DNA from 2 places in the Leucobacter sp. NPDC077196 genome. Region 1 is predicted to be linked to the other one. Evidence: riboswitches for the same ligand, from Rfam matches in the RefSeq annotation. Region 1 holds a riboswitch; the other holds the start of a gene.

Region 1 (8,695 bases):
CTCGCGGCGGGCACCAATGTCGTCGGCGGCGTGAACGCCCGCAAGGCCGGCACCACCGTCTCGCACGTCGACGCCGCGGGCAACGCGGTCGAGCTGCCCGTCTTCGCCTCCGTCGCGGAGGCCATGGAAGCCACCGGAGCGAACGTCTCCGTGGCGTTCGTGCCGCCGGCCTTCACCAAAGACGCGGCGATCGAGGCCATCGACGCGCGCATCGGCCTGCTCGTCATCATCACCGAGGGCGTGCCCGTGAAGGACTCGGCCGAGCTGTGGGCTCACGCCCAGGCGACCGGCAACGAGACCCGCATCATCGGGCCCAACTGCCCCGGCATCATCACGCCGGGCGAAGCGCTCGCCGGCATCACGCCCGCGACCATCACGGGCAAGGGGCCGATCGGCCTCGTCTCGAAGTCGGGCACCCTCACCTACCAGATGATGTACGAGCTGCGCGATCTGGGCTTCTCCACCGCCATCGGCATCGGCGGCGACCCGGTGATCGGCACGACGCACATCGATGCGCTCGCAGCCTTCGAGGCCGACCCCGAGACGCAGGCGATCGTGATGATCGGTGAGATCGGCGGCGACGCCGAGGAGCGCGCTGCCGACTACATCAAGGCGAACGTGACGAAGCCGGTCGTCGGCTACGTCGCGGGGTTCACGGCGCCCGAGGGCAAGACGATGGGCCACGCTGGCGCCATCGTCTCGGGCTCTGCTGGAACCGCGCAAGCGAAGAAGGAGGCCCTCGAGGCCGCCGGCGTGAAGGTCGGCAAGACGCCGACCGAGACGGCGAATCTGCTGCGCGCGGCGTTCAACGCACTCTGAGTGCGCACGCGGTGACGCACGGACAGGGGCGGTCTTCTTCGGGAGGCCGCCCCTGGTGCGTTCACGGGGCGGAGCGGGCGCACGGCGCTGGTCTGCCGTAAACTGGTGAGGTTGTGCGCGAAGCCGCGCCGCCGCGCGCCCCACTGGCCGCGCCATCTCGAAAGGATCGCCGTGACCCGCCTCACCCGCTCGCTCTCCCTGACAGCCGCCGCGACCGCAGCGCTCGCGCTCGCGCTGACCGGCTGCTCGTCGCAGAACGCAGACACCGGTGCCGACGCGTCATCGGACGCCCTGCGCATGGGCACGCAGCCCTGGCTCGGCTACGGCCAATGGTACGTCGCCGAAGACCAGGGGTTCTTCGCCGATCGCGGGGTCGACGTGCAGCTGTCGAGCTTCAACGCCGACTCCGATGTGAATGCGGCACTCGCCGCCAATCGTCTCGATATGGCGAACGTCGGTGCACAGGCCGCACTGCAGTTCATCGAAGAAGGCGTGGACGTGTCGATCGTGCTCATGCTCGATTCCGCGACCGCAGCCGACGCGATTCTCAGTACATCAGGCATTGACGATGTTGCCGGGCTGAAGGGAAAGACGGTCGCGTTCGAAAAGGGGGCCACCAGCGAGATCCTGCTTGCCGAAGCGCTCGAACAGGAGAACCTCGACTTCGACGACATCGAGATCGTGGAGTCGTCCGCCGATAAGGTGACGCCCATGCTCCTCGCCGGTCGCGTGGACGCCGGCGTGACGTACGAGCCGTACATCAGCGAAGCGCTGGGCTCGGATGCGGGTGTCGATACCGTGGTGACGGCGGGCGAGTTCCCGGGACTCATCACCGACGTGCTGGTGGTGCGCAACGAGGTGCTCGACGAACGGCCCGACGAGGTGCGCGAGGTGCTCGCCGCATGGGACGATTCCGTCGCGTACTACGAGAGCGACACGGAAGCGGCGCAGGGCGTCATCGCCGCCGGTGTCGGATCGGACCCCGCCGACCTCGAGACGGCCTTCGCGGGCGTGCACTACTACTCGCTCGCCGAAAACCGTGACGAGCTGTCTGGCGCCTACGCGACCGATACGCTGCCCGCGCTGGCCGAGGTGGCGCAGCGCATCGGCCTGATCTCGGGCGATGTCGACGCGACGAGCGCGATCCGCTCCGAGTTCCTCGGAGAGTAACCGGCACCATGGCGCAACCCATCGCAGCACCTCCCGTGCGCCGGCGTCGGCGCGCGCGCATCGGACGGCCGATCGGGCGCCCTGCGTACCTCGCGATCGCAACCGCCACGTTCGTCGTGCTCATCGTCGCGTGGTGGGCGGCGGGCGCGACCGGCCTCGCAGACCCGATGTTCCTTCCGGGCCCGGGTGCGGTGCTCGATGCGCTGGGCCGACAGGTCGCGAACGGCGAGCTGTGGAGCGATGCCGGGGTCAGCGCCTTCCGCATTCTCATGGGCTTCGCGATCGCCACGGTCATGGCGATCCCGATCGGCACGCTCATGGGCGTGAACGCGCGGGTGGAGGCAGCGCTCGAGCCGCTCATGGATTTCATCAGGTATATGCCGGTGGTGGCATTCGTGCCGCTCACGATCGTGTGGGTCGGCATTGACGAGAACCAAAAGTTCTTGATCATCTGGATGGGCACGTTCTTCCAGCAGGTGCTCATGGTCGCCGACGCGGTGCGACGCACCCCGCGCACCCTGGTGAGCCTGGGCGAGACGCTCGGCCTGAGCTGGGGCCAGCTGCTGGTGCGGATCGTCGTGCCATCGGCGATGCCGCGCATCTGGGACGCGCTCAGGATCACGCTCGGCTGGGCGTGGACCTGGCTCGTCGTCGCCGAGCTCGTCGCAGCGTCGAGCGGCATGGGTTACCGCATCACGGTGGCGCAGCGCTTCTTCGAGACGGACCTGATCATCGGGTACGTGTTCGTGCTCGGTGTGCTCGGACTGATTCTCGATCAGGCGATGCGCGCTGCCGGTCGGCGCATGTTCGCATACCAGGAAGGCCGCCCATGAGCGTGCAGAACGCCGCAGACCTGAAGCTGCGGGCGACGGGGATCGTGAAGCGCTTCGGCGACGTCACCGCACTCGAAGGCGTGGATCTCGAGATCGGCACCAACGAGTTCGTCTCGATCGTCGGCGCGTCGGGCTGCGGCAAGTCGACGCTGCTCTCGCTCATCGCGGGGCTCGAAGAGCCGAGTGCGGGCACGCTCGAGGTGAACGGGATGCCGATCACGGGCCCGGGCAGGGACCGGGGTGTGGTCTTTCAGCAGGCGACGTTGATGCCGTGGCTCACGGTGCAGCAGAACGTCGAATTCGCGCTTCGCGGCGAGACGGATCTCTCCCGCGCCGACCGGGCCGATCGCGCGCGCGAGTTCCTGGGGCTCGTGGGCCTCGAAGGATTCGAGCGCGCTCGGCCGGCGCAACTCTCCGGCGGCATGCAGCAGCGCGTGGCGCTGGCCCGTTCGCTCAGCTATGGCCCCGAGATCCTGCTCATGGACGAGCCGTTCGGCGCGCTCGACGCCCTCACGCGCCGCACGATGCAGGAGCTGCTGCTCGAGATCTGGGACCGCCACCGGCTCACAGTACTGCTGGTGACGCACGACATCGGGGAGGCCGTGGTGACGAGCGACCGAGTCATCGTCATGAGCCGTCGACCCGGCCGCGTGCAGCAGATCGTCGACGTGCCGATCGCGCGCCCGCGTGCGCTGTCCTCCGAGCGAACGGTCGAGTTCCAAGATGTGCAGGATCGCATCCTCGGCCTCATCCACGGCACCGAATAGGGGCGGTTACCGGCTGTACGCCTCGCGCAGAGCGGGTTCGAGCTCGGGGTACCGGAAAGCGAACCCCGCCCCTTCCAGCCGCTTGGGCAGCACCCACCGGCTCTTGAGCACGAGTTCCGTCTCGGTGCGGATCGCGATTGCGCCGACCTCCTGAATCCAGCGGGGCAGCGGCGGGCCGATCGGCACCCCGAGCACTCTGCGCACCGTTCGCATGAACGTGCGGTTGTCGACCGGGTTCGGTGCGCTCAAGTTCACCGCTCCATCGAGCTCTGCCCGCTGCTCCAGGAAATCAAGGGCCCTCGCGGCGTCTTCGATATGGATCCAGCTGAACCTCTGCGAGCCACTGCGCGTCGCGAATCGATGCGCGGTGCCGGCACGCTGGCGGCCCCGGCTCGACGGCCAACGGCCGTCGAATTGTGATCCACCCAGACCGAGGCGAGCCAAACCGCGAATCGTCGGAAGCACCCCGCCGTGGCCGAGCACGATCGCCGTGCGCAGCGCGACGCGTCGCGTGCGAGGCAGATCCTCGCGAAACAGCGCTTCCTCCCACGCCTGTGCGACGTCGACCGAGAAGCCCGAGCCGATCTCGCCGTCGGCCTCGGTCATGGGGCGATCGTCGGCGTGGCGGTAGATGGTCGCTGTGGAGGCGTTCAGCCAGACCGGGGGAGGGTCGGTGGCTGCGGCGATGGCGCGCGAGAGCCGTTGCGTGGTCACGACGCGGGATCGCATGATCTCGGCGCGGTTCGCGGCCGTGTATCGGCAGTTCACGCTCTTCCCGGCCAAGCCGACGACGAGCGACGCGCCGTCGACCGCGTCGCGCAGCGCATCGGCGTCGTCCCAACCGATGTGCGACCCGGTTCGACCCACCGTCACCGCATCACGCCCAGCGTCTCGATACCGCTCGGCGAGATACCGGCCCATGAAGCCGCTCGCCCCGGTGATCACCACCCGTCCCTGTGGCGCGTCGGCCGGGTGTCGGAGAGAAGAATGCGGCACGTGCGACCCGGCCTTCTGTGCGTGATTCGTGGGCTGTCACTTCACCCTACGGCAGTGGGGCCAGGGAATTCGAGGCGCGGCGCGGAGTAAGATTCTGGCAATGAGATCCTTGGTGACCGCGGTGATCGCCGCAATCGAGGCGGTCGCCGTGGCGCTCGCCGGGCTCGCCGTCGTCGCGGTTCCTGCAGTGCTGGTCTGGGTCATCACCTTCGGCCTCGCGGCCGAACCCGCATCGGTTGCGGCCGACGTCGCCGGGGTATGGCTGCTGGCGCATTTCGTGCCCCTGCAGTTCTCGGTCTCGGCCGAAGCCGCTCTGAGCCTGGGGCTCACTCCGGAAGCGCTCAGCTTCAGCCTGTCACTCGCTCCGCTCGGAATCACGCTGATCTCGGTGCTGCTCGCGCTGCGGGCCGGCTGGCGTTTCGCGGGGCGCGGCGGTGTCGGTGCGATGGGCGTGCTTGGAGGGATTGTGGGCTTCGGCGCGGTGTCACTCGGGGCGGCCGTGGTCGCCGCACCGTTGCTCGAATGGACGGCGATGCAGGCGGCGTTCAGCGCGGCAGCGGTCTACGGTGGCGCGTCGGCAGTTGCATTTCTGGTGCGCGCTGGCCGTGACGGCCACCCCTGGTGGGAGGCGGCCGTGCGGCGCATCTTGCGAGGGCTCGAATATCTCGGGGTGCGTTCGGGTGCCGCGTTGCCGCACCGTGCAGCGGACATGATTCGGCTCGCCGCTGCGGCGCTGGCGCTCGTGTTCGGCATCGCCGCCGTCGGCTTCGCCATCGCGGTGGCCACGGGGTACGCCGATGTCACGGCGTTGACGCAAGGCCTCCAGCTCGATCCGATCGGATCGCTCACGCTCTTCCTGGCTCAGCTCGCGCTCGTGCCGCTCGCCATCGTGTGGAGCCTTGCCTGGATGTCGGGCACCGGTTTCGAGATCGGCGCGGGGAGCTCGGTCACGCCGTTCGAAACATTGCTCGGTCCGCTTCCGGCGCTGCCGATGCTCGGGGTGCTGCCCGAAGGATGGGGCGAGCGCGGTGCATTCGCACCCGGACTGCTGGTCGTCGCGGCACTCGCGCTCGGCATCCTCTTCGCGAGAAGGCCCGGCATGCGCCGCGCCTCATGGCCCGCTGCCGTTGCGATCAGCCTGCTCGCAGCGGCGTTGACCGGCCTCGCCGTCGCAGGCATCAGCGCGCTCTCACGCGGTTCGATGGGGCCTGATCGCCTCGCTTCGAACGGTCCGGACGCGTGGCTCACCGGCGGGTTCATCGCTCTCGAGGTGGGCGGCGGGTTGCTCATCGGGACCATCGCGGGACGCTTCGATGTTGCGAAGATCCGCGCAGCGCTGCCGAGCGCGGTGCCAAGCGCGGTGCCGGGAAGCGGAGTGCTGCACCGCCGTCACGAGACCGCGGACACCGCTTCGGTGCACGAAGACGACGTCGACTTCGACTCCGCGGTCGACGAGGCGCTCGACATTGCGGCGGACCGTGATGAGACCGATGCGTTTGCGACGGATGTCTCTGAGGCGGCGACGCTGATGCCGAATGATCAGGAGACCGCGGCGTATGCGACTGAAGAACTGGCGCTGACGGATTCGGGGTTCGAACCTTCCCAAGCGGCGACGACAGAAACGGCCGGCTCCGCTGATCGTGCAGCCGAGGCGCTGACTGACGAGCTGACCGATGAGGCGACGCTCGTTGAGGCGTACGCATGGGACGCCGAAACTCCCGCGGCTGAGGAGAGCGAGGATCATCCGAAGCCCGGCCGCCGCGCGGGTTGGCGCTGGCCGAGCCGAGGGCACTAGGGTAAGAGGGCAATCCACGGGAGTCCCGACGCGCGGGGCTGAGAGGGAGCACGCGAGCTCCGACCGTTCACCTGATCTGGTTCATGCCAGCGGAGGAAGGACGCCTCAATGACACCTACGCCCAATTCCCGTCGAGTGACGCGAGCAGCCGCGCCCGTGGTCACGGTCATCGCCGTGCTGGGTCTCGGTCTCACCGGCTGCACGACCGGGGCCGAAGATCGCACCGACGCGCAGACCGTGACACTCGCCGTGCACGACTCGTTTCCGAATGAGGATTTCGCCGCCGCGGCGAGTGCGGCGACCGGCTACGACGTGCAGGTCGTCTCGGCCGGCGACGGCGGAGAACTGACGAACAAGCTCGTGCTGACGAAAGGCGCACCCATCGCCGATGCGTTCTTCGGCGTCGACAACATCTTCGCCTCCCGTCTGATCGACAACGATGTCGTCGCCGACTACGCTCCTGCGCAGCAGCCAGAAGGCGCCGAGCAGTTCGCCGTCGACGGCGATCCGGGTTCCGGACTCGTCGCAGTGGACCACGGCGCGACCTGCATCAACATCGATACGGCCTGGTTCGCGGATCAGGGGATCCCGGAGCCGCGATCCTACGACGACCTGGCGAAGCCGGAGTATCGCGATCTCACCGTGCTGCTCGACCCGACCGCTTCGTCGACGGGCGCCTCGTTCCTCGTCGGCACCGTCGCCGAGTTCGGGGAGGACGGCTTCGCGGAGTACTGGCAGGGACTTGTCGACAATGGAGCGCGCATCGAGCAAGGCTGGAGCGACGCCTACTACGGCCAGTTCACCCAGGGCGGTGACGACGGCACGCGGCCGATCGTGCTCTCCTACGCTTCGTCGCCCGCCTTCACCGTGGACGAGGCCGGCACCGCCTCGACCACTACGGCTCTGCTCGATACGTGCACGCGGCAGGTTGAATACGCAGGCGTGCTGGAAGGGGCTCCGAACGAAGCCGGGGCGAAGGCGGTCGTCGACTATCTCGTCTCGCACGAGTTTCAGCAGACCATTCCGGATGCGATGTTCATGACCCCGGTCGATGACACGGTCGAACTGCCGACAGTCTGGACCGAATTCGCGCCGTCGCCCGAGGCGGGCCAGACGCACGACCTCTCCTCGCGTGAGATCGAGTCTGGCCGCGAGGAGTGGCTCAAGACGCTGAGCGAGCAGATCGGCCTGTAGATCATTCGTCGCACCGCCCGCAACGCCCCTCGCGCCGCACTCGGCCCGTGGGGCGTTGCGGCATGGGTGCTGGCCGCTGCGCTGCCGCTCGCGTTTCTCGCGCTGTTCTTCGTGTGGCCGGTGCTCTCGCTCATCGCCACCGGGTTCATCGACGAGGGCGCCCTCGATCTGAGTGGGATTCCCGAGGTCTTCGGGGCGGACCGCACGTGGCGGGTCATCGGCCAGACGTTCGCGCAGGCGGGCCTCGCAACGGTGCTCTCGTTGGCCCTCGGTGTGCCGGCGGCATACGCGCTCTACCGACTCGATTTTCCGGGCAAGACGATGCTGCTCGGCTTTCTCACCGTTCCGTTCGTGCTGCCCTCCGTGGTGGTCGGGGTCGCATTCTCGGCGCTGCTCGGGCCGGGCGGACCGCTGGGCGGATGGGGTCTGGACCAGAGCTTCGCGGCTGTAGTGCTCGCTCTCACGTTTCCGAACGTCGGCGTCGTCGCGCGCACCGTCGGAGCCTTCTGGGCCCGGCTCGATGACAGCTCCGAGCAAGCAGCGCGCGTGCTCGGGGCTTCGCGGGCGCGGGCCTGGTGCACGGTGACCCTCCCGGCACTCGGTCCCGCGATCGCCTCGGCCGCCGCCCTGGTGTTCCTCTTCTGCTCGACCTCCTTCGGCATCGTTCTCATTCTCGGCGGCACGGCCTTCGCGAACGTGGAGACCGAGATCTACCGGCTGACCGTGCAGTTTCTCGATCTGCGCGGCGCGGCGGTGCTCTCGATCGCCCAGTTCGCGATCGTCGCTCTCGCACTGATCGTGTCGACGCAGCTGCGCCGCGCGGGTGAGCGAGCGGTGGTGCTGCGCGAGGAGCGCGGGCGCGGCGTGCGACCGAGGCGAGCCGATGCTCCGGTGCTGGCCGTGTTCGGGGCAACCGTGCTGCTGGTGCACGTGCTTCCGCTCGTCGCTCTGGTCACACGCTCACTCAGGGATCGCGATGGAGCCTGGACCGTCGCGAACTATGCGGCACTCGCGGATCCGCCCGACGATCTCCCGATCGACGGAACGGTGGTCGAAGCGATCGTGGCGTCGCTCCGCATCGCGATCGTGGCGGCACTCATCGCGATCGTGCTCGGCATGCT
Region 2 (8,695 bases), on a different contig from region 1:
CGGGCCGGGATTAACGGTCGAAACCGCGCGTTTCACCCGCGTCGCTGCTCGAACCGAGCACGTGGCCGAGGTGCCGGAGACTGATGTCACCGGCGCCACGGGCATTCCCATCGGCGCTGCGGCGAGCGCACCCGCGACGAACTCGGCGTCGCAGCTCGCTCGGTGAGACGATCGGCTCGGTGACGGACACTCGATGAAGATGCCTCGGTTCCCGTTCATTTCGCTGGCGCACCGCGATACGGCGTTGATGGAGATCATGGACGACCCGCACTGCGACCCCGCTCGACTGCGACGCACGCTGCGAGGGTTCGGTGCGGTGAACCGCGCGGTCGCCTCGTGGGCACGGGTCTATCGCACGCATGTGCGCCCGGCGCTCGCTGCGGCGAGCGCGCAGGCGCCACGTGGCGCGCCCCTGAGGATTCTCGACATCGGGTGCGGCGGTGGTGACGTGCTGCGTCGCATCGTGATGATGGCCGCGCGTGACGGTTATGCGGTGCAGGGAGTGGGGATCGACCCCGATCCTCGTGCTATCGCCGTCGCCTCGTCGACTCCCCCGATTCCCGGCGTCGTCTACCGCGAGTGCTTCTCTGCAGATCTCGTAGCCGCCCAGGAGCAATTCGACGTCGTGCTGTCGAATCACCTGCTCCATCACCTGACCGAGACCGAGTTGGCCGGCTTGCTCGCGGACTCGGAGGCACTCGCGACGCGGCTCGCCGTGCACTCCGATATCTCGCGGGGTCGACTCGCCTACGCCGCGTTCGCGGTCGGCGCCGTGCCCGTGAGCGTCGGCACGCTTCTGCGCGTCGACGGGCTCCGCAGTATCCGACGCAGTTATACCCCCGGTGAACTCGCCGACGTGCTCCCGTCGAGTTGGAGGTCGGAGCGCGTCGGCCGATTCCGTCTCCTCGCAGTGCATCGTGCCGGGGGTTCCGCATGAACGAAACGGCCGCGTGCGACGTGCTGGTGGTCGGTGCTGGCCCCAGCGGCTCGCTCCTCGCATCCGAATTGCAGCGGCTGGGGGTCGACGTCGTACTGCTCGAACAGCGGGTCGATGCGTCTCCCGGTTCGCGTGCGATCGGCGTGCACCCTCCCGTGCTCACCGCCCTGGAAGCGAGCGGCGCTACCGAGCGCCTGCTGGCCGGTGCCACGCGGATCACCCGCGGGATCGCTGTCGCCGCGGGTCGCACGGTCGGCGAAGTGCACTTCGATCGCCTATCGGTGCGCTTTCCCTTCGTTGCTTCGGTGCCGCAGGCGGTTACCGAGGCGACGGTCGCGGCCCAGGGACCTCCGCCCGTACGCGGCATGCGCGTCGTGGGCGTGCACCCGACGCCGGCCGGGGTAGCGGTGCATGCGGTGGACGCCGGCGGCGGATCGCGATCATGGCTCGCCGGCACGGTCGTCGTCGCCACGGGCGCATCGGGGCGGAGGCTCTTGAGCGGGCTCTTCACCGGTCGGTCTCGCGCGTACCCCGACCGGTATCTCATGACCGACCTTTCTGAGTCTCCGGGGCAGCCGGAGCACACCGCAGTGATCACGCTCGGATCGGGAGGCGTCGCAGAATCCTTCCCGATGCCAGGGGGCGGGCGCAGGCTGGTGGCGCGGGTGTCGCCGCGCCACCACGATGCGGGAGTCGGCGACGGCGTCAGTGACAGCGACGGCGAGCGCCTTGCTGAGGCGATCTCAGCGCGCATGGGCTGCCCAGAGCTCGCCGCCCACGTCACCGGGGCGAGCCGCTTCAGCATTCGCAGAGTGCTGCTCGACCGCATGGTGTTCGCAAACGCCGTCATCGCCATCGGCGATGCCGCGCACGAGGTGAGTCCGATCGGCGGGCAGGGCATGAACCTGGGCCTGCTTGACGCCGTCACCCTCGCCCCGGTTCTCGCTCGGGCGCGCTCGGGCTCGCGGCACGGCGCCGCTTCCCGCACGCCTACAGAGCGAACGCGCGAGAAGAACACTGCGTTGCGGCATTGGGAGCGCAGCCGTCTTGCCTCGGCGCGCACCGCCGCACGCTTGGCGGGCCTGAACACCGTGCTCGGGCGTCCGTGGCCGCGGCGACTCGCGCCCACCGCTGCCGCGGTACTCGGCTCGGCGCTCCGCACGCCACTCGCGAGGCTTCCCGAGCGCGCCTATGCGATGGGGTTCGACCGGGAGGCGTCATTCGACCGGGAGGCGTAATCCGTCGCACGCAGCATGGCATGCAGCTGCGCCTCGAGCGGCGGTACACGCGGGTCGGTGAGCAGTCCGTCGTCTCGCGGGATGTCGCGGGAGACCTCCACCTCACCCACGAACGGGCCGGGCGTCGCGGGCAGTACGAGCACGCGGTCCGCCAGACGCACCGCCTCGCGAATGTCGTGCGTGATGCACACGATGGTCCACCCCGTATCGCGCCACATGTCGAGCAGCCAGCGCTGCAACTCGTCGCGAGTGATCGCGTCGAGCGCCCCGAACGGCTCGTCGAGCAGCAGGATCGGCCGATCCTGCACCACCGTCCGCAGAAACGAGACACGCTGCCGCATTCCGCCCGAGAGCTGGCGCGGGTAGCGCCGCTCGGCGCCCGCCAACCCGAACGGCTCGATGAGCGCACGCACTCGCCGATGCGCTTCACGGCTCGGCACGCCCTGCACCTCGAGCCCGATCGATGCATTCTCGACGACCCTGCGCCATGGCAGCAGCGCATCGCGCTGGGGCATGTAGGCGAACGGTCTTCCCTGCTGCGCGAGCGGTGCGCCGTCGAAACGGATCTCCCCGGCGTCGGGCGCGAGCGCGCCGGTGAGGATGGACAGCAGTGTCGACTTACCGCTTCCGCTCGCCCCGATGAGCGCGACGATCTCGCCGGCTGCGACATCGAACGAGACGTGCTCGAGCACGGTGTGATCCGCGAACCGCTTGGCGAGTCCCCTGATCTCGAGCAGGCTCATCGCAGCCCTCCCGCCAGCGCGTTGTCGCGGCCCTGCTCGATGCGCAACCAGGGCGCCGCGAGGCGCTCGGCGAGCACGACCGCACCGAAGAGGCACAGCGTGAGCACGGTACTGACCCCGACGGCGGAGAGCACCAAGTCGGTGCGAAACACGTTCTTCGCCGACTGCATGTAGACCCCCAGACCCGCCACCGCTCCGGCGTACTCGGCGAAAATGGCGCCCACGACGGCGTACGTGATCGAGATGCGCAGCGACGAGAAGAACGACGCGGTCGATGCCGGAAGCCTCACCAGGCGGAACACGGTCGCGCGCGAGGCCCCCATCGACGCGAGCAGTCGTTCGGACTCGGGATCCGCATCGGCGAAGCCGCGCAGCAGCCCGACCACCATCGGGAAGTAGGTGACGAACGCGACGAGCAGGATCTTCGGGAGCAGGCCGAAACCGAACCAGAGCACCACGAGCGGCGCAAGTGCGATGAGCGGCAGCGTCTGACTCACGATGAGCAGCGGCAGCAGAGCGCTGCGCAGGATCCGCGAGAAGTCGAGCAGGGTCGCCGTGGCGAAGGCGACCGTCACCGACAGCGCGAACCCCGCGACCGTCGCGACGAGCGTGGGGATGGCGTGCCGGAGCAGCACCGTGTGCTCGGCTGCGGCAGCGCTGACGACGCGGGTGGGCGAGGGCAGCATGTCTGCCGGAACGAGTCCGGCGACCGCGACCGTCTGCCACGCGGCGAGCAGCAGAAGGAACGCGATCGTGGGCGCGGCGATGACACCGATGAGCGCCGGCCAACGCCCAGCCGCTCCTGCCGGCCTCCGAGTTCGCAGCGCCACGCCGCTCACCCCAGGTACTCATCCGTGTAGTAGGCGCTCCAGTCAGGCTGCTCGGCGAGCGGCTCTCCCTCGGAGTCCGTGAGAAAGCCGCCGTCGAAGAGGAACTCGCCGAACGCGTCCCAGGCTCCGGGGTCTGCCGCGCCGATCGCACGATCGGGCGAGGTGAGGTACTCGTCCGCGAGCAGCCGGGTGCTCTCGCGCACCAGCTCCTCTGCCGTGCCGAGCGTATCGGGGTTGGCCGCGATCAGCAGGTCGGCCGCCGCATCGGGCTGCTCGGCCGCATAGGCGTAGCCCCGAGATACCGCTCCCACGAAGGCACGCGCCTCATCGGGGTGCGCATCAAGGTACGCCTCGCTCGAGACGATGCCCGTGGACTGCTGCTCGGGCACGCCGAACTCCTGGTAGCTGAACTCGCGGTACGGGTGGCCGTCGAGCTCTGCCTGCAGGTTCTCCCACGTCGCGACCGACAGGGTGAAGTCGATGCGCCCCTGCGAGAGCGCCTCGTAGGCGCCGGTGTCGAGCACCACCTCCTCGAACTCCCCGCTGCCCCCGTCGCCCTCGATCGTGGCGCTGGCGAGGGCGCTGTAGAGCGGCGAGCCGAAGCCGCCGAAGGTCATGCCGTCGAGATCTGCAGGGCGTTCGACGTCTGCACGATCCGCCAGTGAGACCAGGCGACCCGAGTCGCGCTGCGTGACGCGATACACCGACAGGAGGTCGAGACCGGCGGTGCGCGCCACCTGCACGGTCGACTGGCCACCGATGCCGAAGTCGGCCTCGCCCGCCGAGACGAGCTGCGTCGCGGGTGTCGAGCCGTACGGCAGAATCTCGACGTCGAGGCCGGCTTCGTCGAAGTAGCCCAGCTCATCGGCGACGTACACGCCGATGTGGTTGGTGTTCGGCGCCCAGTCGAGGGCGAACGTGACTCGGGTGCCGCCGGCGCTCTCGGCGGAACCCGCGTCGCTCGGTGCGTCGGAGGCGCTCGCGCAGCCGACGAGGGCGATGGCAGCAGTCGCCAGCAGCGCGGCGGCGGCGCGCGCCGAGGTGCGGGCATGGGTACGTGTGTGAGTGTGAGTGTGAGTGTGAGTGTGAGTGTGAGTGTGATGGCGCATGAATGCGTGCCCTTCCGGTTCGATCGGGCACGGGTTCGTAGAGTGTCTCCCTGCGCTGGCATGATCCAGATCAGGTTCGACGGTCGAAAGCTGTGGACTTTCCTCTCAGCCCGGCCTACCGGACTCCCGTGTGGGGTTCACCCTAGCAACATCCGCACGTCTACCGCACGGCGCGGGGCGGCGTCGCCTAGGGTGGTGGCGTGACTTCAGCGACGCATCAGACGCCCACCCCCGAGCAGTACGGCGTGGGAGCGCGCTTCACACTCTCGGTCTACGACTCCGACTACGTACGCATCATTCTGGAGGCACTCGGCTCGGCCGACGCCACCGATCTCACCATCGAGACGAACGACATCTCGACGTTCATCACGGGCAGCGAGCAGCGCGTGCTCGCCTACGTGCAGAGCGTCATCACTGCGGCCGCCCGAAGCGGCGCGCACCTGTCGGCGGCGATCCTGCTCTCCCGCGGATGCCCGGGCGAACTGCAGTGCGCGCTGCCGCCGGGCGTCCACGCACTAGCCGCCGCACCGATCGAGCTGCCTCGAAGCGGCGTGCGGGCGCGAGCGCACTGGTCGCTGTATCCGCTGCTCGACGCGGGTTCTGAATCACCGTCAGTCCATGCGGCCTCCACACCTCAGGCGGCTCCGGCCGACCACATGACGCCGATCTACGCGGCGATCGAGCAGGCGAAGGCGGAGGGGGTCTACTCGGGCTCCGACCACTACGCCACGCGCCTCGACGGCGACCTCTCCTCGGTGCTGCAGACCGCCGCGAACGCCTGGATCGGAGTGGGTGCCGCAGTGCAGCATGTCGTGACGCATCTCACGGTCTCGATCAACAGCCCGACGATTCCCGGCGCTTCTGACGGCGCTTCTGACGGCGCTGCAGCTGCGCCCCTCGCATGAGTCGCGCGGAGCGGGGCATGCATCTCGTCGGCATGGTGAATCCCCCCACGAGCCAGTACGCCGAGAACTGGCGCAACCCGCTCAGCCGCCCGGATTGGCTGAGCGGGCAATTCACGGCAGATCTCGGACGCACGTTGGAGCGCGGCTGCTTCGACATGATCTTCTTCGCCGACGCTCTCGCGGTGCCAGAGGACGGGGTGGGTGAGTACGCGACGACGCTCCGCACCGCCGGCAAAGGCGCGATCTACCTCGACCCGATCGCGAAGGCCTCGCTCGTCGCGGGCGCGACGTCGCGCATCGGCATCGGCGCGACCGTATCGACGAGCTTTCTGCCGGCCTACGCGATCGCGCGCCAGCTGCTCTCCGTCGACCACCTCTCGGGCGGCCGCGCCGCGTGGAACATCGTGACCTCTACCACCGATGCCGAGGCGCGCAATCTCGGCCATGCCGGCATCGCGGCGCCCGGCCAGCGCTACGACCACGCCGACGATGTGGTGCAGACCGTCGTCGACCTGTGGCACTCGTGGGAGCCCGATGCGCTCGTGCACGACCAGGCTGCGGGCGTCTTCGCCGACCCGTCGCGCGTGCATCGGGTCGCCGGAGCGCTCTCGCGCGGGCCGCTCACCCTGCCGCAGAGTCCGCAGGGCCACCCAGTGCTCATGCAGGCCGGCTCGTCGCCGCGCGGCCGCGCGTTCGCAGCGCGCTGGGCGGAGGTGGTGTTCGCCATCGGCGACTCCCCAGAGGCCATGCGCGAGCTGCGCAGCGAGATCCGAGACCGGGCCCGCGTCGACTACGGTCGCGATCCCGAGACGATTCGCGTGCTGCAGGGCGTGCAGCCGATCGTGGGGTGGACCGACGCCGAGGCCAACGCGAAGCTCGCCGCGCTGGTCGCGCAGATCGACCTGCCGAGTGCGCTCGCGAAGCTCGAGCGGCTGCTGCACGCCGAGGCCCTCGACCCCGCGGCTCCCGCGACCGAGGCGCTCACCGCGCATCGCGGCGCCACCGGCAGCGTCGGGTTCGAAGACATGCTGATGGCGGTGAGCGAGCGGCGCAGCTTGACGGTCGCCGAGCTCGCGATCGAGCAGGCCCTCAACCAGCTGCACCCGCAGCTGGTTGGGTCGCCCGCGACAATCGCCGACGAGCTGCAGCACCTCTTCGATAGCGAGGCCGCCGACGGGTTCATCATCATGCCGGCTCTCTACCATTCGTCGTTCGAAGACTTCGTGAACGGCGTGGTGCCCGAGCTGCAGCGCCGTGGCATCTTCCGCCACGCGTATGAGGGCGCGACCCTGCGGGAGCACCTGACCGGCTGAGCCCCGCGCGTGCCCCGTTGCCCCGGAATCCCCGCTACTCCTCCAACGCGTCCGCGAGCACGGTGAGCACCGCGGAGCGCGCTTCGCGCCCGCGATCGCCGCGAACCTCGACGAACGCGTCGACCAGGTGCTCGGTCACCAGCATCAACGCCGCGCGGGAGGTGTGGATCAGCTCGTCGTGAAAGCTGCCCCCGACGGGAGGCACCACGAGCACCACGTCGGCGAGCTTCTCCACCGCGGACCGCGCGAAGGAGGTGACAGCGATCACGCGTGCGCCGCTCCGACGGGCGGCCCCCATCGCCTCGAGGGTCGCGCGATTCGCGCCGGAACCTGAAAAGACGACGCACACCGATCCGGCTCCGAGCTGCCGCGCCGCGATCTGCTGGGCCATCGGGTCGGCGAACTGTTCGACCGAGCGACCGGCCGAATTGAGCCGCATCGCGAAGTCGAGGCCGAGCGGGCTCGAGAGGCCGTTGGCCACCACGAGCAGCCGTTCAGCGGTGTCGAGTGCGTGCACGAAGGCGTCGACCGCCTCCGGGGTGAGCACCGCCACGGTGTCGTCGAGTCGCGCGGCGAGCTGTGCGATCCTCGTGCGCAGCGTGCCGAGGATCGTGGCGTCGCCGGCGCCGCCCGAGCCGCTGCCCGGCGCCCTTCCCAGATCCCCCGCACGTTCGGCGCCGCCGATCGACCCGCCCCCCGCGCCCGCGGCCCCGGAGGCCACCGCCCCCTCGAGGGCGAGCTCCTGCACGAGGGCGACGCGCAGCTGCGGGTAGCCGTCGTAGCCGAGTGACTGCGCGGCACGGATGACGGTGGTGCGCCCCACCCCGACCCACTCGGCGAGCGCCTGCGCGGTGCACTCGACGGCGCGGTCGCGGTCGGCGGCGATGGCCTCGACCACGCGGCGCTCGGTGCGCTGCAGCGCGGGAGCGAGCGACGCGATGCGCACGCTCGGCCGGGCGTCAGGTGATCCCTGCCAGGTGGTGGTCATCTGCTTCCGTTCATGATGCGGCGGCGAATGGCCCCCGAGATCGCGTCCATGAGCATCGTCGCCGCGATGACGACGATCAGCAGCATGCCGACGGTGTCCCACTGCCGATAGTTGGTGTAGTTCGACAGCATACTTCCGATACCGCCGGCGCCCACGAGCCCGAGCACCGCCGAAGTACGGATATTGATCTCGAAGCGGTACAGCGCGAACGAGAGCAGTGCCGGGGCGACGGCGGGCCAGATCGCCCACCGGGTCACTTCCGCGGTGGTGCCGCCGGCAGCCCGCACGGCCTCGACCGCACCCTCCTGCGCTGACTCGACGGTCTCGTACACCCATTTGCCCTGCGTGCCGATCCCTGCGATCGCGAGTGCGAGCGCTCCCGTCAGCGGGGTGAGCCCGGTCACGGTGAGCAGCACGAGCGCAATGATCACCTCGGGCACGGCGCGCAGCACCGCGAAGATGCCGCGCAGCAGCGCCCGCAACCAGAGCGGCCCAACGCCGTTCGCGGCGAGCATGCCGAGCGGAATCGACACAGCGACGCACAGCATGGCGCCGATCCACGCCATCGAGATCGACCGCCACGTCTCGAACAGGGCGCGCGGCAGCTTGTCCCAGTTCGGGGCCTCGAACAT

Evidence for each region. Region 1 has a riboswitch for thiamine pyrophosphate ahead of AB0O71_RS02015 (thiamine ABC transporter substrate-binding protein). Riboswitches for the same ligand answer to the same signal wherever they lie in the genome.
Region 2: linked by a shared signal. The riboswitch ahead of AB0O71_RS13870 (ABC transporter substrate-binding protein) and the one ahead of AB0O71_RS02015 (thiamine ABC transporter substrate-binding protein) in region 1 are both predicted to bind thiamine pyrophosphate.

What each region holds. Positions count from the first base shown of each region.
Region 1 is NZ_JBFBML010000001.1:405,513-414,207, forward strand. Features, by position in the region: gene sucD (succinate--CoA ligase subunit alpha) at 1-819, shown strand, start outside; gene AB0O71_RS01990 (aliphatic sulfonate ABC transporter substrate-binding protein) at 991-1,989, shown strand; gene AB0O71_RS01995 (ABC transporter permease) at 1,998-2,822, shown strand; gene AB0O71_RS02000 (ABC transporter ATP-binding protein) at 2,819-3,589, shown strand; gene AB0O71_RS02005 (DUF1731 domain-containing protein) at 3,596-4,585, opposite strand; gene AB0O71_RS02010 (DUF6350 family protein) at 4,686-6,380, shown strand; TPP riboswitch at 6,387-6,495, shown strand; gene AB0O71_RS02015 (thiamine ABC transporter substrate-binding protein) at 6,489-7,574, shown strand; gene AB0O71_RS02020 (iron ABC transporter permease) at 7,641-8,695, shown strand, end outside.
Region 2 is NZ_JBFBML010000019.1:26,690-35,384, forward strand. Features, by position in the region: gene AB0O71_RS13845 (type III polyketide synthase) at 1-166, shown strand, start outside; gene AB0O71_RS13850 (methyltransferase domain-containing protein) at 194-937, shown strand; gene AB0O71_RS13855 (NAD(P)/FAD-dependent oxidoreductase) at 934-2,175, shown strand; gene AB0O71_RS13860 (ABC transporter ATP-binding protein) at 2,127-2,918, opposite strand; gene AB0O71_RS13865 (ABC transporter permease) at 2,915-3,748, opposite strand; gene AB0O71_RS13870 (ABC transporter substrate-binding protein) at 3,754-4,857, opposite strand; TPP riboswitch at 4,888-4,997, opposite strand; gene AB0O71_RS13875 (YkoF family thiamine/hydroxymethylpyrimidine-binding protein) at 5,058-5,762, shown strand; gene AB0O71_RS13880 (NtaA/DmoA family FMN-dependent monooxygenase) at 5,780-7,075, shown strand; gene AB0O71_RS13885 (MurR/RpiR family transcriptional regulator) at 7,110-8,063, opposite strand; gene phnE (phosphonate ABC transporter, permease protein PhnE) at 8,060-8,695, opposite strand, start outside.